DNA from 3 places in the Idiomarina sp. H2 genome. Region 2 is predicted to be linked to each of the others. Evidence: predicted binding sites of a transcription regulator. Region 2 holds the regulator's gene; each other region holds the start of a gene.
The links. Region 2 encodes MetJ, which represses methionine synthesis genes. Its sites were predicted from a motif close to TAGACGTCTAGACGTCTA; they were not measured.
Positions count from the first base shown of each region.

Region 1: a site for MetJ is predicted at 1,991-2,008, ahead of metK (methionine adenosyltransferase). Genes of this name have one in related genera too.
Region 3: a site for MetJ is predicted at 8,258-8,275, ahead of msrA (peptide-methionine (S)-S-oxide reductase MsrA). Genes of this name have one in related genera too.

Region 1 is NZ_SNZY01000014.1:19,107-29,675, reverse strand. Features, by position in the region: gene DET62_RS13990 (YqgE/AlgH family protein) at 1-228, opposite strand, end outside; gene gshB (glutathione synthase) at 289-1,233, opposite strand; gene DET62_RS13980 (16S rRNA (uracil(1498)-N(3))-methyltransferase) at 1,244-1,975, opposite strand; gene metK (methionine adenosyltransferase) at 2,091-3,236, shown strand; gene tkt (transketolase) at 3,328-5,328, shown strand; gene epd (erythrose-4-phosphate dehydrogenase) at 5,329-6,354, shown strand; gene DET62_RS13960 (phosphoglycerate kinase) at 6,373-7,554, shown strand; gene fba (class II fructose-bisphosphate aldolase) at 7,585-8,649, shown strand; gene DET62_RS13950 (DUF481 domain-containing protein) at 8,687-9,472, shown strand; gene DET62_RS13945 (methyl-accepting chemotaxis protein) at 9,590-10,569, shown strand, end outside.
Region 2 is NZ_SNZY01000004.1:113,570-124,138, reverse strand. Features, by position in the region: gene priA (primosomal protein N') at 1-2,084, opposite strand, end outside; gene rpmE (50S ribosomal protein L31) at 2,252-2,470, shown strand; gene DET62_RS06565 (malic enzyme-like NAD(P)-binding protein) at 2,712-3,956, shown strand; gene metJ (met regulon transcriptional regulator MetJ) at 3,953-4,276, opposite strand; gene DET62_RS06555 (bifunctional aspartate kinase/homoserine dehydrogenase II) at 4,451-6,892, shown strand; gene DET62_RS06550 (penicillin-binding protein 1A) at 6,931-9,393, opposite strand; gene DET62_RS06545 (hypothetical protein) at 9,584-10,408, shown strand; gene DET62_RS06540 (hypothetical protein) at 10,396-10,569, shown strand, end outside.
Region 3 is NZ_SNZY01000008.1:24,275-34,843, reverse strand. Features, by position in the region: gene der (ribosome biogenesis GTPase Der) at 1-549, opposite strand, end outside; gene bamB (outer membrane protein assembly factor BamB) at 553-1,794, opposite strand; gene DET62_RS11020 (tetratricopeptide repeat protein) at 1,794-2,408, opposite strand; gene hisS (histidine--tRNA ligase) at 2,413-3,690, opposite strand; gene ispG (flavodoxin-dependent (E)-4-hydroxy-3-methylbut-2-enyl-diphosphate synthase) at 3,763-4,881, opposite strand; gene DET62_RS11005 (RodZ domain-containing protein) at 4,898-5,995, opposite strand; gene DET62_RS11000 (tetratricopeptide repeat protein) at 6,016-6,471, opposite strand; gene DET62_RS10995 (bifunctional tRNA (adenosine(37)-C2)-methyltransferase TrmG/ribosomal RNA large subunit methyltransferase RlmN) at 6,505-7,641, opposite strand; gene ndk (nucleoside-diphosphate kinase) at 7,700-8,131, opposite strand; gene msrA (peptide-methionine (S)-S-oxide reductase MsrA) at 8,298-8,843, shown strand; gene DET62_RS10980 (IscS subfamily cysteine desulfurase) at 8,840-9,997, opposite strand; gene iscR (Fe-S cluster assembly transcriptional regulator IscR) at 10,028-10,507, opposite strand.

The DNA of each region.
Region 1 (10,569 bases), on a different contig from region 2:
TACAGGCCCGCCCTGATAAACGCTGCCCTGCAAGTGCTGGTTATTTTCCGGGTAAACAATTTCCAGTTTATCCAGCAGCGAGGTTACGCTTAAATCGGCAGGCTGATTAATAACTAAGCCCATAGCGCCTTCTTCATTGTGCTCGCAGATGTAGGTCACGGTCCGTTTAAACATTGGATCGTTCAGCATAGGTGTTGCTATCAATAAATGGTTCTGCAAACTGTTCATCGATTCACCGACTCCTTAACGATAATCTCTACTGACAACATGGGGGCGCAGAGTTGAATTTCAATTCAGCTTTTCTTCTATTGCCTTAAAGACCAATTCAGCAATATTGATGTCGTAGGCGTTTTCAATCTCGCGCATACAGGTTGGGCTGGTCACATTAATTTCTGTAATGCGGTCACCAATAACGTCCAGTCCAACAATAATGAGCCCACGCTTTTTCAATTCCGGTGCCACTTTACGAGCCAGAGCCCAGTCACTGTCTGATAAAGGCTGGGCGCGCCCGCTGCCCCCGGCGGCAAGGTTTCCACGGGTTTCTCCGGCGCTTGGAATACGCGCTAAAGAATAAGGCACAGGCTCACCATCAATAATTAAAATGCGTTTGTCGCCGTCTTTAATCTCAGGCAGATATTTTTGCACCATGGCGTAGCGCTGACCTTTCTCGGTCAGAGTTTCAATAATAACGCCTAAGTTACTACCATCGGCACCGACTTTAAAAATTGAAGCTCCACCCATACCGTCCAGCGGTTTTAAAATCACCTCGCCGTGCTTTTTATGGAAAGCTTTAATGACATCGGCTCTGGAACTCACCAGCGTGTCGGCAATAGAGTCCGCGAACCACGAAGTAAAAAGCTTTTCGTTGCAGTCACGCAGGCTCTGCGGTTTATTCACCACCAGGCTGCCGCGCTGTTCGGCCAGTTCCAGAATTTGCGTTGCGTATAGAAACTCACTGTCAAAAGGCGGATCTTTACGCATCATAATGACGTCAAAATCTTCCAGCGGGCGGTATTCGCTGTCGCTTAAGCTGTAAAAGTCCGTTTTTTGATCTTGAACGCGAACTTCCCGTGCAAAGGCCATTGGCTGACCGTTATCAATAACTAAGTCGCCCATTTCCAGATAAAAACACTGATAACCACGCGCCTGAGCTTCCAGCAATAAACGAAAACTGGTGTCTTTTTCGGTCTTAACGGTGGCGATAGGGTCCATCACCATAGCTAACTTCTTCATGTAAACTCCTTTAGCTTAAGTCGCCAAACTGATACTGCACGGCGGTTAGCGCTGAAAGCGCGGCGGTTTCTGTTCTTAGTATTCTTGGTCCTAAACGCATGGGTTTAAACCCTTGTTGCCCGGCGGCACTGACTTCAGTATCAGTGAACCCGCCCTCAGGACCAATTAATAATTGTATTTCCTTCTCGGCCTGCTGAAATGACGACAACGGCTGGGTGGCGGTTGGGTCTAAGGTCAGGCGCAACCCTTCGAAACTGCTTTTAATGAAGTCAGTGAGTTGCTGTGCTGGCTTCACTTGTGGAACCACGCTACGGCCACATTGTTCACAGGCAGAATGGACAATTTTCTGCCATTGCAGCTGTTTCTTTTCTAGCCTGTCACCACTTAATTTAACACCGCAGCGCTCACTAAACAGTGGGGTAATCTCTGTCACCCCCAGCTCGACTGATTTTTGCAGTACGAAATCCATGCGGTCGCCGCGTGAAACAACTTGCGCCAAATGAATATTGACCGGTGACTCAGATGCGTTAGCCTGACTGCTGGTTGCAACAAACTGCGCTGACTTTTTTTGAACTGAGGTAATTTTCGCCTCGTAGTTCTGGCCGTCACCGTTAAATAAAACAATGTTATCACCTACGTTCAAACGCAATACTTTGATCAGGTGCTGGAAAGCATCCGGACTCAATTCGATTTCATTTTGTAAGCTTATAGAGGCGGGGTGATAAATCCGCGGTACTCGCATGTCGTCAGCCTTATTCGGACTTTTAGACGTCCAGAAGTAGAAAAAAACAGAGTGATCGGTTACATTATGCAACCAGTATTAAACGATTTCATTAAAATTAAGGAATAGTGGGCATATGTCACGTCACCTGTTTACCTCAGAGTCAGTGTCCGAAGGGCATCCGGACAAAATTGCCGACCAGATATCCGATGCAGTTTTAGATGCAATTTTAGCAAAAGATCCTAAAGCCCGTGTTGCTTGTGAAACCTACGTGAAAACCGGCATGGTACTGGTTGGTGGTGAAATTTCGACAAAGGCCTGGGTTGATGTTGAAGACTTGGCGCGTCAAACCGTAAAAGATATTGGCTACCGGCACTCTGACATGGGTTTTGATGGCGCTTCGTGTGCTGTCTTAAACGCTATTGGTAAGCAAAGTGGTGATATCAATCAGGGCGTTGACCGTGCTAACCCGGAAGAGCAGGGCGCAGGTGATCAGGGCTTAATGTTTGGTTATGCTTCAAATGAAACCTCCGTTTTAATGCCGGCTCCTATTACTTACGCCCACCGCGTTATGCAGCGTCAGTCGGAAGTACGCAATAACGGTACACTGGACTGGTTGCGTCCGGACGCGAAAAGTCAGCTGACCTTCGTTTATGAAAACGGTAAGCCTGTTGCCATTGATACTGTCGTGTTCTCGACTCAGCACAGAGAAGACATTACTCAGGAAACGCTGCGAGAAGCGGTGATGGAAGAAATTATCAAGCCTGTATTACCGGAGCAGTGGGTTTCGAAAGACACGCAGTTTCACATTAACCCAACAGGTCGTTTCGTGGTCGGCGGGCCTATGGGTGACTGCGGGCTGACCGGACGTAAGATTATTGTCGATACCTATGGCGGCATGGCGCGTCACGGTGGTGGTGCATTCTCGGGTAAAGACCCGTCAAAAGTTGACCGCAGTGCGGCTTATGCAGCGCGTTATGTTGCTAAGAACCTGGTCGCTGCTGGTCTGGCTGAACGTTGTGAGCTGCAAATTTCTTACGCCATTGGTGTAGCAGAACCAACTTCTATTAGCATCGATACCTTCGGTACGTCTAAGCACTCAGAAGAGCAATTAATTGCGCTGGTGCGTCGTCATTTTGACTTGCGCCCATACGGATTAATCAAAATGCTTGACCTGGAACGCCCAATCTATAAACAGACAGCGGCATACGGGCATTTTGGCCGGAACAACCTGCCGTGGGAACAAACCGACAAAGCTGCCGATTTACAGGCTGATATTTAAACAAAATATTGCCTATAAATTTGCTTGTACCCCCTGAAATGTGGAGAATACGCGCATCGCAAGTTGCTCTTCATCTTCCAGGGGGTTTTTCATGTCAGAACGTCAATATCTCGCCAATGCCATCCGTGCGCTTAGTATGGATGCGGTTCAGAAAGCCAAATCAGGCCACCCCGGGGCACCCATGGGTATGGCGGATATCGCAGAAGTTCTCTGGCGTGACTATTTAAAACATAACCCTCACAACCCCAACTGGGCCGATCGCGACCGTTTTGTGTTATCGAACGGGCACGGGTCAATGCTAATTTACTCGCTATTGCACCTGTCTGGTTATGATCTGAGCATTGAAGACATTAAACAATTCCGTCAGTTAGACTCAAAAACCCCGGGTCACCCTGAATACGGCTACACCCCCGGTGTGGAAACCACTACCGGCCCGCTGGGACAAGGACTTGCAAATGCCGTAGGTATGGCGCTGGCTGAGAAAGTATTGGCTGCGCAATTTAACCGCGAAAATCATGAAATTGTTGATCACCACACCTACACTTTCCTGGGTGACGGCTGTTTGATGGAAGGCATTTCGCACGAAGTTTGCTCTCTGGCCGGCACTTTAGGCTTAGGTAAGCTCATTGCCTTTTACGATGACAACGGCATTTCCATTGACGGCGAAGTAGAAGGTTGGTTTACCGACGATACCGCAAAACGTTTTGAGTCTTACGGCTGGCACGTAATTAATAAAGTTGATGGACACGATTCAGCTGCCATAACCCGTGCGATTGATGAAGCCCGTGCGAATGACGACAAACCGACTCTTATTATCTGCAAAACGGTAATTGGCTATGGCGCACCGAACAAACAAGGTTCTGAAAGCTGCCATGGAGCCCCGCTGGGTGACGACGAAATTGTTGCTGCGCGTAAGCAATTGAACTGGCCGCACCAAGCCTTTGAAGTACCGGCCGATGTTTACCAAAAATGGTCTGCGGTGGATAAAGGCGCAGCAGTTGAGTCCTCCTGGAATAAGCGCTGGGTTGCGTATGAGCAGGAGTATCCGCAGCTGGCAAAAGAACTGAAGCGTCGTTTAAACGGCGAACTGCCTGAAGGGTTTGAGAATACGGTGCACAATTACGCGAAGCAGTTACAGAGCAGCCCTGAAGCGGTAGCGACTCGTAAAGCCTCACTGAACGTACTGAATGAATTCGGTCCTAAACTACCGGAACTGCTAGGCGGCTCCGCCGACTTAGCTGGCTCAAACTTAACCTTATGGAACGACGCAAAAGGTATTACTGCCGATGACGCCAGTGGTAACTATGTGTTCTACGGAGTCCGCGAGTTTGGCATGTCTGCCATAATGAATGGCGTTACTTTGCACGGCGGCTTTAAAGCCTATGGGGCTACCTTCCTGATGTTTATGGAATACGCGCGCAACGCCGTGCGTATGTCTGCGCTTATGAAGCAGCCCAGTATTTTTGTTTACACTCACGACTCTATAGGCTTGGGTGAAGACGGGCCGACGCACCAGCCGGTCGAGCAACTGGCTAACTTACGTCAAACCCCGAATTTACAGTGCTGGCGTCCGTGTGACCAGGTTGAAACAGCCGTAGCCTGGGGAGCCGCAGTACAAAGCAATAAAACTCCGTCTGCTTTAGTGTTCAGCCGTCAGGGTATGCAACAGCAAGAGCGCAATGACGACCAGTTAACGAATATTGCCCGCGGTGGTTATGTGCTGAAAGACAGTGACGGCGAGCCGGACGTTATTTTAATTGCGACAGGTTCTGAAGTTGACTTAGCCGTTAACGCCTTTGAGCAACTGACTGAAGAGGGGCACAAGGTGCGCGTTGTTTCTATGCCGTCGACCAATGTGTTTGATATTCAGGATGCTGAATACAAAGAGTCGGTGTTGCCATCGAGCGTGACTCGCCGCGTTGCCGTTGAAGCTGGTATTGCCGACTTCTGGTACAAATACGTGGGGCTTAACGGTGACGTCGTTGGCATGACAACCTTTGGTGAATCTGCTCCGGCCGGCGACTTATACAAACACTTTGGCATTACCACAGAAAACACCGTGGCTGCCGCTAAACGTTTGTTGGGAGCTTAAATGAGCGAACCGGCTCGTATTGCGATTAATGGTTTCGGCCGCATTGGCCGGAGCTTTTTGCGCGCGTTATACGAAAACGGCTATCGCGACAGCGTGCAGGTAGTGCTTATTAACGAGCCTGCGGCGTCGGAAGCGATAGCGCATTTGCTTAAATACGACTCAAGCCACGGTCGTTTTGGAGAAAAGGTAACACAGTCGGGCGATGCGCTGACGGTTGCCGGAGATGATATCGCTTTAACTCATCAGACCGAGATTGAAGCCATTGACTGGCGCGCTCATGAGGTCGATTTTGTTGTTGATTGTACCGGTGTATTTGGCAGTCAGGCCGACGGTCAGCTTTATCTGCAGCAAGGCGTAAAACGAGTGTTGTTTTCTCATCCCGGCAAGCCGGACGTTGATTTCACCGCAATTTATGGCGTGAATGAAAAAGAGCTCACCGTTGACCATAAAGTGGTGTCGAATGGCTCCTGCACAACAAACTGCATTGTGCCGGTCATTAAAGTACTGGACGATGCTTTCGGAATAGACTCCGGTGCGATTACAACCATTCACTCAGCTATGCACGACCAGCAGGTTATTGATGCATACCATCCGGATTTAAGACGAACCCGCGCCGCCGGACGTTCTATTATTCCGGTAGACACCCGGCTGGCACGAGGCATTGAACGAATACTGCCGCACTTAGAAGGCCGTTTTGAAGCCATTGCCGTGCGCGTGCCAACCACCAATGTGACCGCTATGGATTTAAGCGTTACGCTAAACAGCGACGCCACTATTGAGCAAATTAATCAGGTTTTACGTGAGCAGAGCGAGCGGCAGCTGGCGGGTATACTGGATTACACCGAAGAGCCTTTAGTTTCAATAGATTTTAACCATGACCCACATTCATCCATTGTTGATGGCACGCAAACCCGTGTTAGTCACAAGCGGCTGGTTAAGCTGCTGTGCTGGTGTGACAACGAATGGGGTTTTGCGAATCGCTTGCTGGACACAGCAAAAACGATGGCTGAACAAACAGAACATTAAGCTTAGAGAGGATATCGCATGTCTGTCATTGCTATGACTGATTTGGATTTAAGTAACAAGCGCGTACTTATTCGTGAAGATTTAAACGTTCCGGTTAAAGACGGAAAAGTCACTTCCGACGCGCGTTTGAAAGCCGCACTGCCCAGCATTCAGCAAGCGTTGAAAGCTGGCGCTAAAGTCATGGTAATGTCTCATCTGGGTCGTCCAACTGAAGGCGAGTACGACGAAGAGTTTTCGCTGCAGCCTGTTGTTGATTACTTACAAGATATGCTGGATTGCCCGGTACGCTTATGTAAAGACTACCTCGACGGTATTGAACTAAAGGCCGGGGAACTGGTAGTTTTTGAGAATGTCCGCTTTAATGTTGGCGAAAAGAAGAATAATGACGAGCTTGCTAAAAAATTAGCCAGCTTATGTGATGTCTATGTAATGGACGCTTTTGGCACCGCGCATCGAGCTCAGGCATCCACTCATGGTGTGGCTAAATACGCACCAATTGCTTGCGCAGGGCCTTTGCTGGCCGGCGAATTAGACGCTTTAGGCAAAGCACTGGAAAATCCGAAGCGCCCGCTAGTGGCTATTGTCGGTGGTTCTAAAGTATCGACAAAACTGACGGTATTAGAGTCCTTGTCCGGTGTTGTTGACCAGTTAATTGTGGGCGGCGGTATTGCGAACACTTTTGTTGCGGCGGCAGGCCATAATGTGGGTAAGTCGCTTTACGAAGCGGACTTAACCGACGAAGCTAACCGTTTAATGGCGCAGGCAAAAGCTAAAGGCGGCGACATTCCATTACCTGTCGATGTAGTAACAGGTAAAGAGTTCAGCGCAGAAGCCAAGGCAGAAACCAAAGCCGTTAATGCTGTTGCTGACGACGATATGATTTTTGATATTGGTCCTGAAACCGCAGAGCAATTAGCGTCTATGCTGAAAAACGCAGGAACCATTGTCTGGAACGGGCCAGTTGGGGTTTTTGAATTTGAGCAATTTGGGCAGGGTACGAAAACCATAGCCAACGCAATTGCAGAAAGTGATGCGTTTTCAATTGCCGGAGGTGGTGATACTTTAGCGGCAATTGATCAATACGCTATCGCTGATAAGATTAGTTATATCTCGACAGGTGGCGGGGCGTTCCTTGAATTCCTCGAAGGTAAAACATTACCAGCCGTTGCTATTTTACAAGAACGGGCTAAAGACGCCTGAACACAAGTTTTTTAATTAAGGAGTATTTTTATGGCCCTGGTGTCATTACGACAGTTATTAGACCATGCCGCAGAACACGATTACGGCGTACCGGCGTTTAACGTCAACAACTTAGAGCAAATGCGCGCAATTATGCAAGCCGCCGATGCCACTGACAGCCCGGTTATCGTGCAGGCCTCAGCTGGTGCTCGTAAATACGCCGGTGCACCTTTCCTGCGCCATTTAATTCAGGCAGCTGTTGAAGAATGGCCCCATATTCCGGTGGTTGTTCACCAGGATCACGGTACTTCTCCGGCAGTATGCCAGCGTTCTATCCAACTGGGCTTTAGCTCTGTAATGATGGACGGTTCATTACTGGACGACGGCAAAACGCCGGCAGAGTACGATTACAACGTAAAAGTAACCAGACAGACCGTAGAAATGGCACACGCTTGTGGTGTTTCTGTTGAAGGCGAGCTGGGTTGCCTGGGTTCACTGGAAACCGGTGAAGCTGGTGAAGAAGACGGTGTTGGTGCTGAAGGTAAGTTGTCGCACGAACAACTGCTGACCGACCCTGAAGAAGCGGCCGAATTTGTTAAAGCCACCAACGTTGACGCGCTGGCTATTGCCTGCGGTACGTCACACGGTGCTTACAAGTTTACTCGTCCACCAACAGGCGATATTTTAGCCATTGACCGCATTAAAGAGATTCATCGTCGCATTCCGGGTACACACTTAGTTATGCATGGCTCATCATCTGTACCGCAGGAATGGCTGAAAATTATTAACGAATTTGGCGGCGAAATTCCGGAAACTTATGGTGTGCCAGTTGAGCAAATTCAGGAAGGTATTAAACACGGCGTGCGCAAAGTGAACATTGATACCGATTTACGCCTGGCTTCAACCGGTGCTATTCGTCGTCATTTGGCGGAGAATCCGTCGAACTTTGATCCGCGCAAATTCTTTACCGCGGCAACCAAAGCGATGGAAGATATTTGTCGCGCGCGCTATGAAGCCTTTGGCTGCGCGGGTATGGCGAGTAAAATAAAGCCAATTAATTTAGAAACAATGTTCCAACGTTACGAAAACGGCGAATTAGACGCCATAGTTAAGTAATTAAGAACTTTATAAAAGATACAGATACGAGGTTAGTGTGCGACTTTCTTTATTATTCGCTAGTTTGTTTTTACCCGTTGCAGCAAGCGCGCAAACGTTTATGTTTGACGATGCTGACGACATTGATACTGAAACCGTAGAAGAGTGGGAAGCCAGTGCCGAATTCGGCCTGCTTTACACTTCAGGTAACACTGAAACAGAAAGCCTGAAAGGCAAGTTTACCGCATCGCGGGATGTGCAGAACTGGCGCCATAAAGGCGTATTCGATTATTACACCTCCGAGCAGAAAGATCAGGATACAGGTGAAATGAACGAAACTGCAGACCGGATGTTCATTTCGGCGCAGAGTAACTATAAGTTTGATCCTGACAGTCGCGATTCATTGTTTGTCTTCGGTTCATACGAAGAAGATGAATTCAGTGGCTTTGCTTATCAAGCTACTGTCGCAACGGGTTATGGTGCTCGTTATCGTTACGACGAAGACATTTACGCTGATTACGAAATTGGTCCGGGTTATTCACGCACCAAACCTGTTCAGGTTGAAGGTGAACCACCGGTTGAATCCGATGGCTCAATGATTCTGCGTTTAGCCGGTAGCTTAAACTGGAAAATCAGTGAAAACTCGCGTTTCAGTGCTTTACTGTCGTCTGAAGTTGGTGAAGACAACACGAAGAGCAAAGCAGAACTTTCAGTGTCAGCGAACATTAACAGCGCGTTGGCTATGAAAGTGTCTCTGGGTGCGAATCACAACTCTCATGTTTCTGATGAGAGTATTGAGAAGCTCGATACAGAAACGGCCGTTACACTGGTTTATTCTTTCTAAGCAAATTAGCGGTACACTCCAGAAAACCTCAGAGCCGTGGCAATTGCCGCGGCTTTTTTCATGAAGCTGTCATAAAAACGTCTTAAGCTGTCGCAGTGATATTAACTGGGCTTATTTATGCGCGTTTCAACCTTTAGTCGTGTTTCTTCCTTTTCTTTGCTGGGCTTGTCGTTGGTGTTTTTGTCAGTGCTTATTTGGGCTAATAGTCAATTACAGCACTTTGAACATCAGCAGAATATTTACTCATCGATAAAAGAGAAACTGATGGTTGAAGTGGTAACCGAGCTCAGTGGTTACCTGCAGTCAGGTAATGCGCTGCTATTGAACCAAGCCGAAGCCTCGGTCAATGAAGTGAACGCCGAGCTCAATACACTGAACTTAGCCTCCACTTCGGTTATGCAGGAACAGCTGGATATTATCCGCAGCCGGATCTCTGATGATTACCGTGCCATAGGTAAGCTCTCTGGTCAGGAGGCTGCTTTACTGGTTAATGCTGAGCGGTCTTTATTTAATGAATTATCGCGTTTGTTTGATTACGTGCAAAAAGGCAGCAGCAATAATCCTGAGGCTGCCGAAAGTTATCAAAGTATCGGTAGCGACTTAGTGTTATTAATTGCGGATCTGGTGCATACGCGGGAACGTTTATCCAACGGTGAGGCCGAGGAGCAAGCACTGAATCAGGTGCTTAACGCCATGCAAAAAGAAATTGCCCGGCTGCAGCAGCTACCCGAGTTGGGTGTAAAGGAAGAATTGCCCGACCAGTCAATGATGCTGGTTGCCAGAGAGGCAAAAGAGCTTGGACCGAAAATTATTTCAGAAATGAACAGCTTAATTCAGCGTTACCCCAAAGAGTTGTCCTCAACGCTACAGCTTATAGAGTCGCGACGTGAAGCCTTTGCATCAATTTCCGATGACATTGCCAACATTCAGTCGCTGGCTGTAAAGGTAGAGCAGAGTCTCTTGAAAAACCAGCAAGCCAGCCTGATGCAGATAAAGCTGAGTCTTGTGGCTTTGGTGGCCGTGCTATTGGTGTTTGCAATTCTGAACTTTGTGTTACTCAAACGCATGGTTCTGACACCTCTGCGAAGCTTACGCGA
Region 2 (10,569 bases):
AGCAATTGGTAGCGGTAACGACCGGCTTTACGTTCCATTAAAGCTGGCATGGGGCCCAGCAAAAATGCACCTTCCACCTGCGGCATTAACTGCTGAATTTGGGTCATGGCCTGCACCACAGAGTCTCTGTCGGTTGCTTCGCCACGGAACAGCGCCAAATAAGAGAACGGCGGCAAGTCACTTTGTTGGCGTTCAGCAAGTGCCGTCAGGGCAAAGTGCGAATAGCCGTTGTTGAGTAAGTCCTGAATTAAGTCGTGCTCCGGATGGTGGGTTTGCAATACAACTTTACCGGCTTTGTGCTCTCGCCCGGCGCGACCAGCGACCTGAGTATAAAGCTGTCCTAAACGCTCTGCTGCCCGGAAGTCCGCGCTGTAAAGCGCGCCATCAACATCCAGCAGCGCCACCAGCGTCACATGCGGAAAGTGATGGCCTTTTGCCAGCATCTGCGTGCCGACCAGCAGCGGATACTCATTGTTGGTGGCTTTTTGCAGATAATCGTCCAACTGACCTTTACGGCGGGTGGAATCCCGGTCAATGCGCAGCACCCCGCGACCCGGAAACATTTCTTTCAGACTGTGCTCTAACTGTTCGGTACCCACACCGTGCGAAATTAAGTGCGAGGAGCCGCAGGAGCCGCATTGCTTAGGTATCCGTTGCTGGCTGCCACAATGGTGACACTGCAGCTGGTGATGAGCTTTATGTACGGTGTAATAAGCGTCACAACGATGACACTGCGCCAGCCAGCCGCACTCGTGACACATTAACGCTGGTGCAAAACCACGACGGTTAAGGAACAGCAGTACCTGATTACCGCGTTCAATTTCTACCTGAATTTGCTCCTGCAATGCTTTAGAAACACCGGCTTTTATGGGCTGCTGTTTCAGGTCAATAAGCTCGTGTTTAACCATTTGCGCGCCACCAGCGCGCTGCCCCAGCTTAAGCCAATGAAAGCGTTTGCTGACCGCGTTATTCAGCGTTTCCAGCGAGGCCGTTGCACTACCCAGCACCAGCGGAATATCCAGCAACGCCGCCCGTTTAATGGCAATGTCCCGGGCATGGTAGCGAAAGCCGTCCTGTTGTTTGTAGGACAAGTCATGTTCTTCATCGACCACAATAAGCCCTAGCTTCTGGCAGGGCGTAAACACCGCCGAACGGGTGCCGATAATAATTGCTGCATGTCCGTGTTTTGCATCCAACCAGGTATTTAAACGTTCTCTGTCACTCATGCCCGAGTGCAGCATGACCACCGGTGCGTCAAAGCGTTCTTTAAAGCGCTGCAAGGTCTGTGGGGTAAGGCCAATTTCCGGTACCAGCACTAATACCTGCTCGCCGCGCTCCAGTACCGGCTCCATGGCTTGTAAGTACACTTCGGTTTTACCACTACCGGTAACGCCTTCCAGCAGCAAAGTGCTGTGCTTTTGCTGCTGGTTAATGGTAGAAACCGCCACCGCCTGCTCAGTATTTAACGCATGGCCCTGCTCTCTTAACACCGATGACTGCTTTTGCCAGCCCTGATTCTTAGTCGGTGCCTGCTCGCGCACTTCAATCCAGCCTTTATCCTGCAAGGTGCGCAGCACGGCTGAGGTCACACCTATATCGGTTAAGTCGCTGCGCCTGAGCGGCTGATGTTTAAGCGCTGCCAGCACTTGCTGCTGCCGCGCGGCCCCTTTTAAATCATTAATGGACTGCGCCCGGCCTAAATCGGTCAGCGCATAAAAAGTTTCGGTCAGGTATTCCGGCGCATCGCCTTTGCGCAACAAAACCGGCAGGCTATTGGCGGCTACGTCCCCCAATGAATGGTGATAGTAGTCAGAAGACCAGCGTACTAGCTGCCAGATATCATCAGGCCACAGCCGCTGCTCATCCAGAACCGAAGCGACGAACTTCAATTCAAATGTTGGCGGTTCGTCATTGGCTTCGGCAACCACGTAACCCACTAACTGACGCTGGCCAAAAGGCACGCGCACGCGGACTCCCTGCGGCAGTGGCTCGGCACTTTTGCACAGATAATCATAGGTTTGTCGAAGAGGTAGCGGCAGTGCGACTTTATAACGTCGTTCGCTACCGGTGCTGGCTTGCTTCATGGCTCTATTCTGGAACGCTACCGCGCAGAATACAAGGCAGCAGATTCTACTTGATCACAGGCTCAGGATCACATAAAATGCGCGGCTCTTAATTCATTGATGTTTTTTTGCGCATGGTGTTCGGCTTTGGATCGAATGGCGATGCGGCCCATAACTGAGGTAACCCCATGAAACAAGGTATTCATCCTAAGTACGAGACTTTAAAAGTCAGCTGTTCTTGCGGTCACACGTTCGAAACACGTTCAACCCGCTCAGAAGATCTTCACCTGGACGTATGTTCAGAGTGCCACCCGTTCTACACTGGTAAGCAACGTGTAATGGACACTGGTGGTCGTGTTGATAAATTTAAGAAGCGTTTTGGTGCTCTGGGCAAGAAAGACTCCTAAGAAAACCTGTAGAAAACGCTGCTTAATAGCAGATTTTAAGAGAAAGGCGCTAAACAGCGCCTTTTTTTGTGCCCGCTTGCCTAAACCTCCTATTGTTAACGAAAAGTTAACTGGTGTACTTTTGAACACTCATTAAATTTAGTTCTCGTCATTCGGCATAAAGACGGAGGTAAGATTTGTTTCTTAGCATAAAAGCGATAGACTGATTGGCATTCTGATAACCAGACTCAGGTATCACCGCATGACAGATTTTCGCCAACAGGCACTGGATTACCACGAATACCCGACCCCGGGTAAAATTTCGGTTGAACTCACCACTCCCGCAGAAACCAGCAAAGATTTAGCTTTGGCCTACAGCCCGGGCGTCGCAGAACCTGTTAGGGAAATTGCACAGGACCCGGATGCTGCATACCGTTATACCGCCAAAGGCAACATGGTTGCGGTTATTACGAACGGAACCGCCATTCTTGGCTTAGGAAACCTGGGACCGCTGGCATCAAAACCGGTAATGGAAGGTAAAGCTCTGCTGTTTAAACGTTTCGCCGGACTGGACTCTATTGATATTGAAGTGAACCACCGCACCACGCAGGACTTTATCAACACCGTTGCTAACATTGCCGATACCTTTGGTGGTATTAACTTAGAAGACATTAAAGCCCCTGAGTGCTTTGAAATTGAACAAGCCTTAATAGAGCGCTGCAATGTACCGGTATTCCATGATGATCAGCACGGTACTGCCATTGTAACGGCCGCTGGTATGCTGAACGCGTTAGAAATTCAGGGTAAAAACCTGGCGGAGTCACGTATTGTCTGCCTTGGTGCTGGTGCTGCCGCCATTGCCTGTATGGAGCTTTTAATTAAATGTGGGGCACAACGCGAGCACATCTATATGCTCGACTCAAAAGGCGTTATTCACACCCGTCGTGATGACTTAAATGAATACAAACAGCTGTTTGCCAACAATACTGACAAACGTACGCTAAAAGACGTTATTGAAGGTGCAGATATCTTCGTCGGAGTTTCAGGACCAAACTTACTCAGCGCAGAAGAGCTAAAACTTATGGCACCTAACCCGGTTCTGTTTGCCTGCTCTAACCCAGACCCGGAGATTAAGCCGGAAACCGCTATGGCCGCACGTGATGACCTGATTATGGGCACCGGACGCTCAGACTACCCGAACCAGGTGAACAACGTTTTATGCTTCCCGTTTATGTTCCGCGGTGCATTAGATGTGCGCGCTACTGCTATTAATGACGAAATGAAGGTTGCAGCGGTGGAGGCCATTCGCCAGCTGGCGAAAGAGCCTGTTCCGGAATCAGTATTAAAAGCGGCCGGTGTCAAAGAGTTAACCTTCGGTCGTGATTATATTATTCCTAAACCAATTGACCCGCGCTTGTGCCCACGGGTATCGCGCGCCGTTGCCGAAGCTGCGGTGAAGTCCGGCGCAGCTAAAATCGATTTACCGAAAAATTATATGCAGGATTAATCGTCGAGCTCTTCGTCGGTCGGAATAGGTAATCCCCGGGCTTCCAGCTCTTCGCGTACCGCTTTGGGGATTTTATTCGGGTTAGATTTTTGCAAATCTTCATCTTCCGGCAGCGGCTGACCGGTAAAAGCGTGTAAAAACGCCTCACACAGCAGTTCGCTGTTGGTAGCATGGCGCAGATTATTAATTTGGCGACGAGTTCGTTCATCGGTCAGTACTTTTAATACGCGCGTGGGTATTGAGACCGTAACTTTTTTCACCTGCTGACTCTTACGACCGTGTTCAGCATAAGGGTAAATATATTCGCCGTTCCATTTCATTGTTATTGTCCCGCTATATAACAAAACCACATAAGTTATAATGAATTGTACCCGAATGAACGACCCCGTCAAATTTTATCCGTCTAGATGGCTAAAAGTTGCTGACATTTGCCTGACAATATTTTAGCCTTAGTAGCAGTAATCTAATTCAAGCGAGTAGTTAAGGAAGGCGGAATGACCACAACTCAGCTCACAGAAGAGCAAAAGCAAGCCGTTGCCGACAGCGTTCAGGTGCATAAGTTTGGCGGCAGCAGTCTTGCCGATGCGTTCTGCTATCGCCGCGTTGCCCGAATTGTAACCGAGTACGCGGGTGCCAGCGACTTAGTCGTTGTTTCCGCGGCCGGAGATACAACCAACCGCATTCTTGCCATTATTAATGCCAAAGCGCAGCCGGGCGACACCGCCAGCATTCTGCTCGATCAATTAGAGAGTTTTCAGCAAGGACTGATCACCGAGTTATTAAGTGGCGACTTACAAAAACAGTTGCTACTGCAATCGCAAAAAGACTTCACCCGCTGGCGTCGTTGGTTAGTCGGCGACGAAGCCATTAGCCATAACGCCGAGTTACTGTCGTACGGCGAACTCTGGTCTGCCCGCTTGTTATCAGCTTTACTGCAAAAACAGGGTACCCGCGCAGACCACATTGATGCCCGGGACTTTTTACTCGCCGCAGATGCCCCTGAACCCGTTATTCAGGTAGAGCATTCGCGTGAAAAGCTATTACAAAGAGTGGCTCCTCACTCGGGTACCCGCTTTATTGTTACTGGCTTTATTGCCCGCGGTTTAAACGGCGAGAGTTTAACTCTGGGGCGTAACGGCAGCGACTATTCAGCAACCTTAGTAGGCAGTCTGCTGGATACACGTCAGGTTACTATCTGGAAAGACGTGGCCGGCGTTTATTCGGCAGACCCACGCAAAGTAGAGCGCGTGGTCAGCTTACCAACATTAGACTGGACCGAAGCCGAAGAGCTGGCGCGTCTTGGCAGTCCGGTTCTGCACCCAAGAACCTTTCAGCCGGTTGACCGTCAACGCATGGTCATTTCCGTTCGCTCCAGTTTAAAAGTAGAAAATCAGCAAACTCGTATTGGCCAGTTCCAGAATACCCAGCCCCGCGGAAAAGTCTTCACTTCTCTGTCTGAGGTGGTGCTGTTTAAGGTTGAGCTGCACGATAAAGCCTTAGTAAAACGTCTGGATGAACTGGAATTAGAACCGCTGGTCAGCTGGACCGAGCCGGAGAATCATCAGCAGTATCTGGTGTTTCATCAAAATCACTTAGACTACCTGACCGGCTGGTTAGACAGTCTGGGCGCGGGTGATGCCATTACTCAAATTCGCGGCTATTCCATGCTGGCCATTGTCGGTAACCGCATTCAGGAAACCGACCAGTTCTCGACCTTTAAACTGCAACTTTCCGAACAAAAAGTGCGGCGTTTTGCGCTGACACAGAACGGTGACTCTGCTGTTGCTATTCTGGAACAAAAGCTTGATAACCGATTGCTCAACCGTCTGCACAGCCAATTATTCAATTACCGTCGCAGCCTGGGCGTTTTAGTCATTGGCCGCGGCAACATTGGTACGGCCTGGCTGGAACTGTTCCGACAGCAGCGCGACCGCATTAACCAAGTGATGGACGTTCGGGTTATGGGCATCGCCAACTCGCGGCGTTTATGGCTGGATTACAATGGCGTCGAGCTCACCCAGTGGGCGGAGGATTTCGACCGCCTGGCTCGACCCTATGTACTCACGGAACTGTTGCGCGAGCTACCAAATGCACCATACGACGAGATGGTCGTCATTGACTTGACTGATGCCAAGCAAGTCGCGCAACTGTATCCCAGCTTGTTCGCAAACGGTCTGCATATTATCAGCGCCAATAAGCGCGCGGGCTCCGCCGACGAAGCGTTGTACCGGGAAATTCGTACCATTCAGCACGAGTACGAGCGTGAATGGCTATACAACACCACGGTGGGTGCCGGGTTGCCGCTGAATTATGCCATAAACGATTTGCGAAATTCCGGCGACGAAATTCGCAGTATCTCCGGTATTTTCTCGGGTACCATGTCGTGGCTGTTTGAGAATTTTACCAAAGGAGTCACTTTCAGTTCATTGGTAAAAGAAGCCAAAGAGCGGGGTTATAGCGAGCCTGACCCTCGTGAAGACCTGTCCTGTCAGGACTTGGTGCGTAAATTACTGATTCTGGCACGCGAAATTGGCTTAAAACTGGACTGGCAGGACATTGAAGTAAAAAGCCTGGTACCTGAGCATTTACGTGAGCTACCACTTAGCGAGTTTATGCAACGCTTATCCGAACTTGATGAGCCCATGGCGGCGATGCTGGACGAAGCGGCTAAAGACGGCAAAGTGCCGCGGCTGCTGGCCAGCTTTACCGTCAGTGACGAGCAAAGAGTTACTGCTCAGGTTGGTATTGAATACATTCCGGAAGGGGACATGCTGGCCAACTTAATACCCGGCGAAAACATTTTCGTTATCTACACCGACTGGTATTCCGAAATGCCATTAGTTATTAGCGGACCTGGTGCGGGTAAACACGTTACTGCTGGCGGCGTGCAATCGGATCTCAATCAGTTACTGAGTAAACTGGCAGTGGGAGCTTAATGCTCCCACTAATTTGTTATTACACAGATTTTGCCTGACTAGAATAAGTCGTCATCATCTTCTTGAAAGATATCGCCATTAGACTGACCGTTATCGCGACTGTACTCAGTGGGTTCGGTACCACGTATAAAGTATTCAAACCGCGTGGTGTAGTCACTTTTGTGTGATAACTTGCCGCTTTCTAAGTCGATACGGACATTCACCACACCCGGCGGAATACCAAAATCGCGTGACGGAAACAGCGGTAGCGCCTTCTCCATAAACAGGATCCAGCCCGGCAACGCAGTTTTCGCACCCGCTTCACCGCCAGTTATTGCCTGCTGACTGGAGTCGACTTCAGGATGCTTTGACGTGCGTCCTAATTTACGGGAAACATCATCAAACCCAACCCAGACAGTTGTCGCAAGGTCCGAGGTAAAACCTGAGAACCATGTATCACGAACATCGTTGGTGGTACCGGTTTTACCGGCAATATTGCGACCAACAGCTTCAGTAATGGGTTTAGAGCGCTGAATACGCCAGGACGTACCGTTCCAGCCTGTGCCATTTGCCCAACTGCCGCCGCCCCAGACCGCTGAGTTCATTGCCTGCTCAACCAGGAACGCATTTTGTTCGCTAATCACCTGCGGAGCCGGGTTGTCACAGTCGAAACAAGCGCGCACCGGGTCGGTTTCTTCAATCACATTACCATCGGCGTCTTCAATACGTTTGATAAAGTAGGGCTCTATCAGAAACCCACCGTTCGAGAACGCCGCATAAGCGCGAGCTACTTGCATGGGTGTCATTGAAAGAGAGCCCAGAGAAAGCGATTCGTTCTCGGGAATTTTTGAGCGATCCAGACCAAATTTGGCCAGGTGATCCGCCACTTTTTTAACTCCCAGTTCGCGAATTAAGCGCACCGAGACCACGTTCTTTGACTTAGCCAGAGCTTTACGCAAACGGATAGGGCCTTCATAGACTTCCGGCGAGTTTTTCGGTCGCCAGGCGACACCGGAACCCGGGTTCCATTGGTTAATGGGGGCATCATTCACCAAAGTAGCCAGAGTTAAGCCCTCTTCAAATGCGGCTGAGTAAATCAAAGGTTTAATGTTTGAGCCGACCTGACGCTCTGCCTGCAAAGCGCGGTTGTACTGGCTCAGCTGGAAACTGTACCCACCAACAACAGCGGCAACGGCACCATCGTCGGGTCGTAAAGAGACAATAGCGGAACTGGGTTCGGGAATTTGCGCCAGTCGCCATTCGCTGCCGTCATTTACCCGACGCAACCAAATAACATGACCCGGCTGCATAATGTCAGCTGCGGTTTCCGGAGGCGGGCCCTGACGTTCTTCGTTTAAGTACTCACGAGCCCAGTGCATAGCTTCCCATGGCAGGGTGAGTTTACCCTCTCCCTTCACTAATACGTCAGCCGACTGCTCTTCGACTGCAGTCACAACCGCCGGCGTTACCGCACCAATAACACGCAGTTGCTCCAGGTACTTGCGTATGGCTGGTTCTTTAACCGGCTCTTCATTCTTCTCTGCTGACCACAATAAACTAACAGGACCGCGATAACCGTGTCGCTCATCATAGCTGTGCAGGTTATCCCATATAGCCTGGCGCGCAGCCAACTGTACGTCGCTTCTAATGGTTGTGTACACCTGATAACCTTCGTTATAGGCTTTATCTTCACCATAGAGATCAACCATTTCCTGACGCACCATTTCTGCCAGGTAAGGCGCGTGCACTGTCACCTCAGCGCCATGCCGTCGAGCTGTGACAGGAGCATTTGCAGCTTCTTCAAACTCAGCACGAGTAATTTTCTTCTCGTCCAGCATGCGCAATAAGACAACGCGTCGACGAGCTTTAGAGGCAGTAGGGTTTGAAATAGGGTTCAGGTTAGACGGTGCTTTAGGCAAACCGGCAATGGTTGCCATTTGCGCCAGCGTCAGTTCGTTTAACGGCTTACCGTAGTACACCTGCGCGGCTGCACCGACACCGTGGGCACGATGACCAAAGGTAATTTTATTCAAATAAAGTTCAAGAATTTCGTCTTTACTCAACAACTGTTCAATGTGGACAGCGATAAAAGACTCTTTCACCTTACGCATCCAGGCACGGTCAAAGCTTAAGAAGAAGTTTCGCGCCAGCTGCATGGTAATGGTACTGGCACCTTCCTGAATTTCACCGGTGGTGAGCAACACGCTAAAAGCCCTGGCAACACCTATTGGATCAACCCCAAAGTGCTGATAAAAACGGCTGTCTTCGGTAGCGAGAAAAGCATCAATAAGCGGTTGAGGTACATCTTCCAGTTTTACCGGAATTCGGCGTTTTTCGCCAAACTGCGAGATCAGTTCACCGTCAGCGCTAAACACCTGCATGGGTGTTTGCAAACGCACGTCCCGCAAGGTTTCCACACTGGGTAACTCGGGCTTAACGTATAAGTAAAGGCTGCCAACCGTTACCCCGCCAAGAATAATACACACCAGCAAGGTGTAGATTAGCCGCTTAAACCACTTCAATTATCTGCTCCATGACTTCATTTTTACTACGTCAGAACTTACGCCAGAACTTACTACAGAAACACGCCAAAGTGTTGAAACCGAAATCACCGACATAAATTAGCTCATAACTCTTACTGACTATTATGGAGGATTTTTGTTCACAACACTACGCTTGCATCTGGCTTTTCTACAATAAGGATATTGTCTAATGTCATTACTTCGGCAACAACCACTTGCTGTGCAAATTAATCGTGAAAATTGTCTGGTTTTACAATTGTCCCGCCGGGGTCGGCATTTTGTTGTCGAACACTTTTCTCAGCAGCACCATAGCAGCTTAACCGGCAAGGGCTTAAAACCAGACAGTATTGTCTCGGCACTGGACTACAGCGCAACCCACTATCAGAAAATTCCGTTAGACAATAACCAGCAGGTTGAAGAGCAATTACTGGAAAAATTACCGCCCCAGCTAAAACGCAATACCGGTATAAGCTACGACTACTGCACCCATAACCACGGGCAAGAAGCAGAAGCGGTTATTGGCCAGCGTTCAGCACTGGAGGAATTGCTGGTCTTACTGGCCCCGCTGAAAATGCCGGTGCAAGTGGTTGAACCCGTTTATCAGTCAGTAGTACGGGCAGCTAATGCGGTTTTGCCTTACCTTTGGCCTGACAATACCAAGTTCGAGACTGACATGGCGTGGATAGTCGTTGATCTCCGTCAGCAACAATCCATTTTGCTTTATTGTAAAAACGGCGTCTTTCAGCGGCTCGACTCTGTCGACACCAACAATTTGGTGGGCTTTTTGCTTAAGGCTCAGCTGTCTCATCAATTCAACTGGGTAATGAGTTTTGGCGATAAAGCCATTCAGTCGCAACTTGAACGGGAACTTTCTCATCAGCAACAACTGAAGCATCTGGTGCTTTCTACGGCACCATTTTTCCAAAACAACGTTGCCCCCATTGTTTCAGCCCTGGACAACGAACTAGTACTGCTGGGTTTAGCTTTACGGGGGTTCAGTCAATGGCATCGCTAAACCTGTTGCAGTGGCGGGAACAAAGCCTATGGCTGCGCTACCGTGCGCTGCATTGTCTGGGTATTCTCCTGCTGCTTATTGTCGGCGTTGTATCGGTGCAATGGGTTGTTTCTTACGAGGGTTACCTGAACAACTTAAAGCATCAGCTGGCAGAGCAAAAG
Region 3 (10,569 bases), on a different contig from region 2:
ATCATGCTCTAGCTCTTCAGACTCAACGTCCTTGGGCACGATAACATCGGGGTATTCTTCCGCTATTGGCTTAAAGCAAATTTCCAGTAACTGCTCAACACCACGGCCATGAGCCGCCGCAATACCGTAAAGTTCGCCTAAAGATAACGAATAGAAGTCGGCCATTGCCGAATGGGCATCAATACCGTCAATTTTATTACAGACCAGGTAAACTTTCTTATTCTGCTTACGCAAATGGTCAGCAATGGCTTGATCACCAACGGTAACACCGTCACGCGCGTCCACCATGAAAAGAACCACATCGGCTTCGTCAACAGCAAGCAGCGACTGCTTTGCCATTTCTTCGTCAATGCCTTCTTCATCACCATGAATACCACCGGTATCAATAACAATAAATTGATAACCGTCGTAATTTGCCTGACCGTATTTACGATCCCGGGTTAACCCGGGAAAGTCCGCTACCAGTGCGTCGCGAGTTCGCGTTAAACGATTAAAAAGCGTGGATTTCCCCACATTTGGGCGCCCGACGAGCGCGACAACAGGTAACATCTCTTATTCATTTCCTGATTGAGTATCGAGCGCGATGATATCACCGTCCCGAGTTTGTACATACATAATGTTGTTATCCACGACAGGAGCAACATAGACTCCATCGCCGCCAACGTCGTAACGACCAACAATGTTGCCGGTTTCACTGTCCAGCCAATGCAAGTAGCCTTCAAAGTCACCAACAACAATATTACCGCGATGCCATGCGGGCGCGCTTAGCTTACGCCCAAACAGCTCGGTGTTACTCCAACGCTCAATACCACCGCTCTGGTCAAGTGAGTAAACGTGGCTGTTCACATCGGTTAAGAAAATTCGGCCACTAGTCACCAACATGTTTTCAAATGCTTTGTAGTCGCGTTTCCAACGTACTTCGCCACTCATGAGTTCAAGCGCGACCAGCTCTCCGTTAAACGCAACCATATACAAGGTAGTTCCCTGCGTAGCGGGTTTTGCGTCAACGTCGGCTAAACGCTCCAGCTCGGTACTTCCGCTGGGCTTACCGATAGGCTGACTCCAGGCTTGTTGTCCGCTGTCAGCAATTAGCACCATACCGGAACCGTTGCTGTCGCCAACTACAATACCGCCACTGATAATTGCCGGAGCCGATGCCCCACGCACCGTCAGCATGGGGGTCTGATATTCGTATTCCCATTGCTCTTCACCGGTTTCAGCGTCCAGGCTAATGACTTTTCCGCCACCGGTATGCACAACCACACGTCCCTCACCAACAGCAGGATCTGACATGACTTCGTTGTTCACTTCGGTATGCCAGACGACATCACCAGTTTCAGCATCCAGAGCAACGACGTCACCATTTTCAGTACCCAGAAAAACACGGTCGTAGCGAGCAACTAAGCCACCCGATATACGCGCGGGAAAAGGGCTTGCGAATAAGCCGCTGAACCAGCCTTCGTCGGTTGCTTCATCAAATGTAATGCGCTGACGTAGATCAATTCGCCAAAGGCGTTCACCTGTGGACTTATCAAATGCGCTGACGATGCCATTTCGGTCGGCGGCGAAAACCTTGCCATATTCAACCACAGGATTCAGTCGGGAGAAGTGCTCACCTATACCGCTTCCAACTGAGGCGTCCCATAAAACTTTTGCTTGTACTTGCTCGGAAATAGGCTGAAGTACAGCAAACTTAGGCTCTTCATCATCGTCGCCGAATATAGAGCAACCACTAACAAGAACTGCAGCAGTCAATAACAAACTGCCTTTGGTAAAGCGTTTAATCAATTGCATTATGACTTAACCAGGCTGTTGAGTTTCATTTGCAGCGCCGGAGTCAATGACTCACCAGCCTGCAATGCGCGTTCGTATGCGGCACGAGCTTCTTCGGTATTACCCTGCTCAGCCAAAATGTCGCCTTCAAGCTCTGCGGCAAAGCCCGCATAAGCTTCTGGCAACGGTTTCTTAACCAGACTTAAAGCAGCGTCAAGCTGTTCCTGAGCAATTAATACCCGAGCTAACCGGATACTGGCTAAGGCCGACATGTTTTCGTCTTCAGCGCTGTCGACTACCGACTGTAACGCAGTAACCGCTGTTGCTAAGTCAGCGCGCTCCACCGAGTGCTGAGCCAACTGCAAAGCCACCAACTGCGCGTAAACATTTTTGGGGTTCTCGCTGACAAACTCTTGCGCTTCCAGTACCGCGTTCTCGCTACCTTCAGAGAGTTCGGCCGTCAATTGCTCGTAATTTGCTGAAGCACGCTGCTGAGTTTCCAGCGTATGCTGGTCATAATAACGCCAGCCATAAAACAAACCAAAGCCAATAACCACGCCGGCAACAATACCTTTACCGTGTTCTTTCCAAAACTCTTTTAAACGTTCTACTTGTTGTTCTTCGGTATTATCCACCTGACTACCCTCTTGTCAGCGGCTGCAGAAACTCAATAAGTGCCTGCCAGCCCAGAGTTTGTTGTTCTTCAGCAGTGCGTAACGGTTTTACGGTTACCTGCTGCTGAGCGATTTCATCCGCACCGATAATGAGTGCCACTTGTGCACCCGACTTATCGGCTTTCTTCATTTGTTTCTTCATAGAACCGCCACCACAGTGGCTTACCAGTCGCAGTTCCGGCAACTCATTTCTCAGCTGTTCGGCAATTCGCGGGGCATTTAGTTCCGCTTCTTCGCCTAGCGGCATTAAGTAAGCATCAACCACTCGTCTTGGGGTGAGCTTACCTTGTTCCTGTAGCAACAGCACCAAACGTTCCATGCCCATGGCAAAACCGACTGCAGGCGTAGCCTTACCGCCTAATTGTTCAACCAGACCGTCATAACGACCACCGGCACAAACAGTTCCCTGAGCGCCCAGAGCCGTGGTAACCCATTCAAACACGGTACGGTTGTAATAATCCAGACCACGAACCAAACGTTCGTTTAAGGTATACGAAATACCGGCAGCTTCCAGGCGAGCGGTTAATTGCTCAAAATGCTCTTTTGACTCAGCGTCCCAGTATTCGGATAGACTTGGCGCACCTTGCAGAATCTTCTGGGTATTTTCATCTTTACTGTCCAGAATACGCAGCGGGTTACTTTCGAGCCTGCGTTTACTGTCTTCATCCAGCTCACTTTCATAGTCAGACAAGTAGGCTTTTAACGCATCGCGGTAATTCGCCCTAGCTTCATTAGACCCCAGAGAGTTCAGTTGCAGCTCTACCTGATCGGCAAGACCAAACTCACGCCATAATCTGGCTGAAAGCAGAATAACTTCCGCGTCGGCATCGGCGCTTTCTAAACCAAAGGTTTCAATACCAAACTGATGAAACTGGCGATAACGACCTTTTTGCGGACGTTCGTAACGGAACATAGGCCCCATGTACCACAAACGCTGAATTTGGTTGTACAACAAACCGTGCTGATTACCCGCACGCACGCAGCTCGCTGTCCCTTCCGGACGCAAGGTTACGCTTTCGCCATTGCGGTCATCAAAGGTATACATTTCTTTTTCGACAATATCGGTAACTTCACCAATAGAGCGTTTAAACAGTTGTGTGCTTTCCAGCACTGGCATACGGATTTCGCTATACCCGTAGCTTGCAGCAACACGCCGTATTACTGCTTCAACCTGCTGCCAGGCCGGACTCTGCTCTGGCAACAAATCATTCATGCCACGAATTGCTTGGATTGTATTCGCCACGGAACCTTCTCGTCTGGTTATCGATACAGAAAATAAGCGGGTATTATAGGGACTTTGTCGATGCGGGTAAAATCAACCGTTAATTTCTTTTACGTCAATTTTATTAGCTTCAATGAACTTAACCTGTTCGCGAATTTGAGCTTCCAGCTCATCCACTAAATTTTGGTTGTCCAGCCGGAGTTTTTGGCGTGCTCCGCCAATGTACAAGCCACTTTTGTTTTTTGCTCCGGCAAGACCTACGTGCGATACCAGAGCCTCGCCCGGACCATTAACCACACAGCCTATAATTGAAACATCCATGGGAATAGTAATATCTTCAAGACGTTCCTCTAAGGCATTAACGGTGTTGATAACATCGAACTCTTGTCTGGAACAACTTGGGCAGGCAATAAAATTAATGCCCCGCGCACGAATACGCAGTGACTTTAATATATCAAAGCCAACTTTAATTTCTTCAACAGGGTCGGCAGCGAGCGAAACTCGCAGCGTGTCACCAATACCCTCTGCCAGCAACATGCCTAAACCAACTGAGGACTTAACCGCACCGCTACGCTTACCGCCAGCTTCGGTAATACCTAAGTGCAGTGGTTGATCAATTTTCTGTGCCAGTAAGCGATACGATTCAACGGCTAAAAATACATCGGAAGCTTTAACGCTGACTTTAAAATCGTAAAAGTCCAGCTTATAGAGAATATTGACATGCCGCATTGCGGATTCGACTAACGCCTCAGCTGTGGGTTCCCCATACTTTTCTTGTAGATCTTTTTCTAACGAACCGCCATTAACTCCAATACGAATTGGAATGTTACGCTCACGTGCTGCATCTACTACAGCTTTAATTCTGTCTTCGTGACCAATATTGCCCGGATTAATACGTAGGCAATCCGCACCATATTCGGCAACTTTAAGCGCAATACGGTAATCAAAATGAATGTCAGTGACTAAAGGCACTGGACTGCGCTGCTTTATTTGCTTAAAAGCTTCGGCGGCTTCCATTGTTGGTACAGACACACGAACAATATCGGCACCAGCTTGAGCCAGCGCTTCGATTTGCGCTACGGTCGCATCAACATCGGTTGTTTCAGTATTTGTCATGGACTGCACAGCAATCGGTGCGCCATCGCCAATAGGCACATTACCTACATACAAGCGGCGTGAAGGACGGCGTTTAATTGGATTTTCGTGCATCATAACCTTAAATTGACCTCTACTGCTCTTCTGACGGTACGGTAAAGCGCGCGACGCGACCAGTCCGGAACTGATCCATATTAAAGGCATTACCGTTAAAGCTGACATTAACAGCTTCAGGTTTACACAGTGTTACTGAAAAAGGCGCTTCGCCAGGGACTGGCATACGGTAGCCTGCAGCCTTTACACCAACAGCCTGAGTTTCACCGGAAGCATCATCAATTTTAACCCAGCATTCTTCATTAAACTCTAACACCAGGCTGGCTGAAACCGCTTCTGGTTGCGGCGACGACTCAACAGCTTCTGACTCGACCGAAGTTTCAGCTTGGTTATCTGTCTGCTCGGCAGTTTCAGTTGGTAACTCTTGGGTATCGTTAACATCATTAGCCGCCGAATCAGTGTTAGCGGCCTGCGATTCGTCGTTATTCTCGTTGTCATTCTCGCCGCTTTCACTAACGGGTTCTTGTACCGACTCGACCGCAACATTCGTGTCATCAGCTTCAACTTCTGACTCTAATATAGCTTCATCTTCATTCGGCGCAATTTGTGGCTCTGTCGGCTGGTTTGAAATTTCAATATCACCGACGTTATCAGCTTCATCATCAGTATTTACCGGAGAAACTTCTGAACTTTCCTGCGTGCCAGTTTCGCCTTCACTAAAACCAAGATCCGGCTCTTGCCACCACCAAATAACCAAGGCCACAACAATAATGATAACCACATAAGTGATTAACATTAAGCGGTTGTCGCTTTCTTCATGCTTTTTACGTCTTGAGAAGCTCTGCATCTGGCTGCTTTCAACTTCTTTATAGCCTCTGGCTTTATAAGCCTCAAATAGCTCGGTATCGTCTAAATCAAGCAGTTTGGCGTAGGAGCGTAAATAACCTTTAATAAAGGTTGCCGTAGAGAAAGTTGAATAATCATCGGCTTCCAGCAATTCAATAATCTGCTTTCGCAAACGCAACTGGTCTGCAACCTCGCGTTGCTCTAAACCTTTAGCTTCACGAGCTTCTCTCAGAATTTCACCAGGACCTTTACTCGGCTTTTGCTCTGTTTCTTGTGCCGCTTCCGATTCTGGCTTTTTGTTATCTTGTGTTGATTCGTTTTCAGCAGTCATGATTGTAAGGGGTTTCCCTGTTATGGTTGAGCTGCGTCGTGACCTACCCGAGCCAGACATTCGGCTTTATTGGCCTCAGCTCTGGCATGATGTGGATACGCTGGATCCAATGTCACTTTATCAAAATACCTGAGTGCTTTTTCCCAGTCACCAGCCACACACAGTGCAACCGCATAGTTATTGTACAATGCACCGCTCATAGGTTGCCATGATAATGTCTGTTGGTAAAGTGACAAAGCAGAATCAACGTCATTTGTCGCTAAATACCATTGCCCTAAGGCAAGATTGGCATCCAGAGACCGGGGATTGTTCGTCAATGCGGTTTGCAAATGCGGATGCGCAAGCTTCAATTTCCCTTGCGCCAAATAAGCAAGTCCAAGCTGCAACCGTACATCATTACCCACAGATACCGACTGTTCAGGGTTAGCGGTACAACCATATAGCGCTGCGGCTATCAATAATAAAGCGGTTCGCATTATCACACTCCTTGTGCCTGCGATTCTGTTAATTTACGTGGTCTTTACAGCTATTGCTTCCCCACCACGTTGTTTCTGCTGACGTTTCAGTATACGTTTTGTACGATCGATGACATCGCCCACTAATTGCCCGCAAGCTGCATCGATATCATCCCCACGAGTCTTCCGTACCATTACCGTCAAACCGTACTCCATAAGCACTTTGGCAAAACGGTCAATTCGCGAGTTACTGGAGCGTCCGTAGTCCGAACCCGGGAAAGGATTAAATGGAATAAGATTAATTTTACTTGGGGTATCTTTTAAGGTTTTTGCCAGCGCATGTGCCTGATCGGTTGAATCGTTCACATGGTCCAGCATGACATACTCTACCGTTACTTTACGCTGAGCTTTTGACTGCTCAACATAACGACGGCTGGATGCCAGAAATTCTTCAATATTGTACTTCTTATTAATAGGTACAATCTCGTTGCGCAACTCATCGTCTGGCGCGTGCAACGAAATAGCCAACATCACATCAATGCGTTCACGCAGTTTTTCCAACGCAGGAACAACACCTGAAGTACTTAACGTAACGCGGCGTTTGGATAAACCGAAACCCAGGTCATCTAACATTAGCTCCATTGCCGGAACTACATTGTTTAAGTTAAGCAAAGGTTCCCCCATGCCCATCATAACCACGTTCGTTACGGGTTTAATTCCGGTCTTGCCATAAGCCCCTAACAGCTGATTCACCCGCCATACCTGACCGATGATTTCTGCCACACTGAGGTTACGGTTAAAGCCCTGAGCCCCGGTTGAGCAGAAAGTGCATTCTAATGCACAACCAACCTGAGAGGACACGCACAAAGTAGCGCGATCCCCTTCGGGTATCCATACTGTTTCCACGTCCTGACCGTCGAACAGGGTCATGGCGAACTTAATCGTACCGTCCGATGACTGCTGTTGTTCGCGAACTTCAGGCGCGCGTATTTCTGCGACTTGCTTGAGCTTTTCACGCAAGGCTTTATTAAGATTCGTCATCTCATCAAAGTCATCGACACAAAAGTGATACAGCCACTTCATTACCTGTTCAGCACGAAATGGTTTCTCACCCATCTCACGAAAGAACTCTTTAATTCCCTCACGATTCAGGTCGAGTAAGTTCACTTTTTTATCTATTGCGTTGGTCATAAAGCTCCGGTGTTCTGATGTAGCCTGACGTTCCCGTCAGGCTATATTTTCTTACGTCTTAACGAGTGCGCTGGCAAACTTCTTCGTCGCTGAAGAAGTAAGAGATTTCGCGCGCAGCAGATTCAGTTGCATCTGAACCGTGTACCGCATTTTCGTCTATAGTTTCAGCATAGTCGGCACGGATAGTTCCTGCCAGTGCTTCTGCAGGATTCGTAGCACCCATAATGTCACGGTTTTTACGCACAGCGTCTTCACCTTCAAGAACCTGAACAACGATAGGACCTGAAGTCATGAATTCAACCAAAGCGCCAAAGAAAGGACGTTCTTTGTGTTCAGCGTAGAAACCTTCCGCCTGTTCTTTGCTTAAGTGCATCATTTTAGCACCGACAATGCGTAGGCCAGCAGATTCAAAACGGTTGTAGATAGCGCCGATTAAGTTTTTTGCAACTGCATCAGGCTTGATAATTGATAGAGTGCGCTCTAAAGCCATGGTTATAAACTCCAATAAAATAAAGGGATAAATTAGTCGCGCGGATTATACGTGAGATCAGCGCAGAAATCGAATACCCAGTGATTGTTTTTTCACTTATTCTCAGCTAGGATGAGAGAACTTATATAGCCATATGGACGTCTATTTGACGATAAGGAGTTCTGACATGGCGAACAATGAATATGAACAAGCCACCCTGGGCGGAGGTTGCTTCTGGTGTGTTGAGTCAGCCTTCCTCCAGGTAAAAGGCATTCAGTCGGTTAAATCGGGCTACACTGGCGGGCATACCATCGATCCAACTTACGAGCAGGTTTGCAGTGGCGAAACAGGACATGCCGAAGTTGCACAACTCCAGTACGACCCAGAGCAGATCTCTTACCGTCAAATCTTAGAAATCTTTTTCACTCTGCACGATCCAACTCAGGTCAATCGTCAGGGCAACGATGTGGGTACGCAATATCGCACATCAATTTTCTATCATAACGACGCGCAAAAACGCGAAGCGGAAAATATTATTGCGGAACTTGAAGCCGATGCAGCATTTGCGGCTCCCATCGTAACGGAAATCACTGAGTTAGGGACTTTTTACCCGGCAGAGGACTATCACGAAAATTATTACGCCAGAAACCCGGAAAACCCGTATTGTCAGGCGGTAATTTCACCCAAGCTGGCTAAATTCCGTAAAACCTTTGCTGGCCTGCTTAAGGACTAAGCAGCGCCTCGCAAAGTACCTACAGTGCGGTGGATAAGCTCTATCGCACTGTCAATGTCTTCTTCGGAAGTGTAACGCCCAATGCTAAAGCGCAGTGAACTCATTGCCAGTTCATGCCCAACCCCTAAAGCACTAAGGACATACGAAGGCTCAACGCTAGCAGAGGTGCAGGCCGAGCCCGAAGAAAGCGCAAGATCTTTTAACGCCATTAGCAGCAATTCGCCATCAACCCCGGCAAAACTGATGTTAGTAATATGCGGCACGCGTTGCTGTTCAGAGCCATTCAAAGTTACACCTTCTAACTGGTTCACCCCCTTCCATAGTCGCTGACGCAGGTTTTCCACTCTTGCAGGCTCCAGTTCCAGCTCGTTACGGGCAAGTTCCGCCGCAACACCCATACCAACAATCTGGTGAGTTGGTAACGTGCCTGAACGCATGCCCCGCTCGTGACCGCCGCCATGCATTTGCGCCAGCAGCCGAACTCGCGGAGTGCGGCGTACATACAATGCGCCAATACCTTTAGGCCCATACATCTTGTGCGCAGAAAGTGACATTAAATCAACAGGTAACGTGGCCATATTCATCGGAAGTTTTCCGGCGGCCTGTGCAGCATCAACATGAAATATTGTGCCATTTTCACGGCACAATTGACCTATAGTGGTTATATCCTGAAGCACGCCAATTTCGTTATTAACCAGCATTACGCTCACTAACACCGTATCTTCGCGCAAGGCTGAGCGGAACAAATCCATATCCAGCAAGCCGTCTGTTCCGACATCCAGATACGTCACTTCAAAGCCTTCTTTTTCCAGCTGCGCACAGGTATCTAAAACCGCTTTGTGCTCGGTTTTAAGTGTAATAACGTGTTTACCTTTATCTGAGTAATACTGAGCTGCGCCTTTTATGGCGAGGTTATCTGACTCAGTCGCACCTGAGGTAAAAACAATTTCGCGCGCGTCGGCATTAATAAGGTCAGCAACCTGATTCCGGGCAATATCGACAGCTTCTTCTGCCTGCCAGCCGTACTTATGCGAACGCGATGCCGGGTTACCAAACAAGCCATCCTGCGTTAAACATCCCATCATTTTTTCTGCTACAACAGGGTCTACCGGCGTGGTTGCAGCATAATCAAAATAAAGAGGTAACTTAGACACTTGCTTGCTCCTGACAACTTAAAGGCAATATTATAGGTGAGAGTTTAACTTAATCTCTTCTTCACTGTGGTTATGCAACGCATTCTGCCTATTCAGAACGTCACCGACGTCCTCTTTCTTCATCAACTCGGCCAGCGTAATACCGTCAAGAAAGTCGGATATTCTGTCGCTTAACCCTTCCCACAAAGAGTGGGTCAGACAACGTTCGCCGCCCTGACAGTTAGCTTTACCCTGACAACGTGTTGCATCAATTGACTCGTCCACCGCGTGAATAACGGCACCAACAGAAATATCGTTTGCGGCACAGCCCAGACGATAACCACCACCGGGACCTCGCACACTGTCCACCAACCCGTGCTTACGTAAGCGCGAAAACAACTGCTCTAAATACGACAGAGATATTCCCTGACGCTCAGAAATATCCGCTAACGGCACGGGACCATTTGCCGTAAAAAGCGCAACGTCCAGCATAGCTGTTACTGCGTATCGACCTTTTGACGTCAGGCGCATGGTGGTTTCCTCTGCTGTTTAATTCATCGTTAATGTATTGAGATTCTACATTCCCGACTATT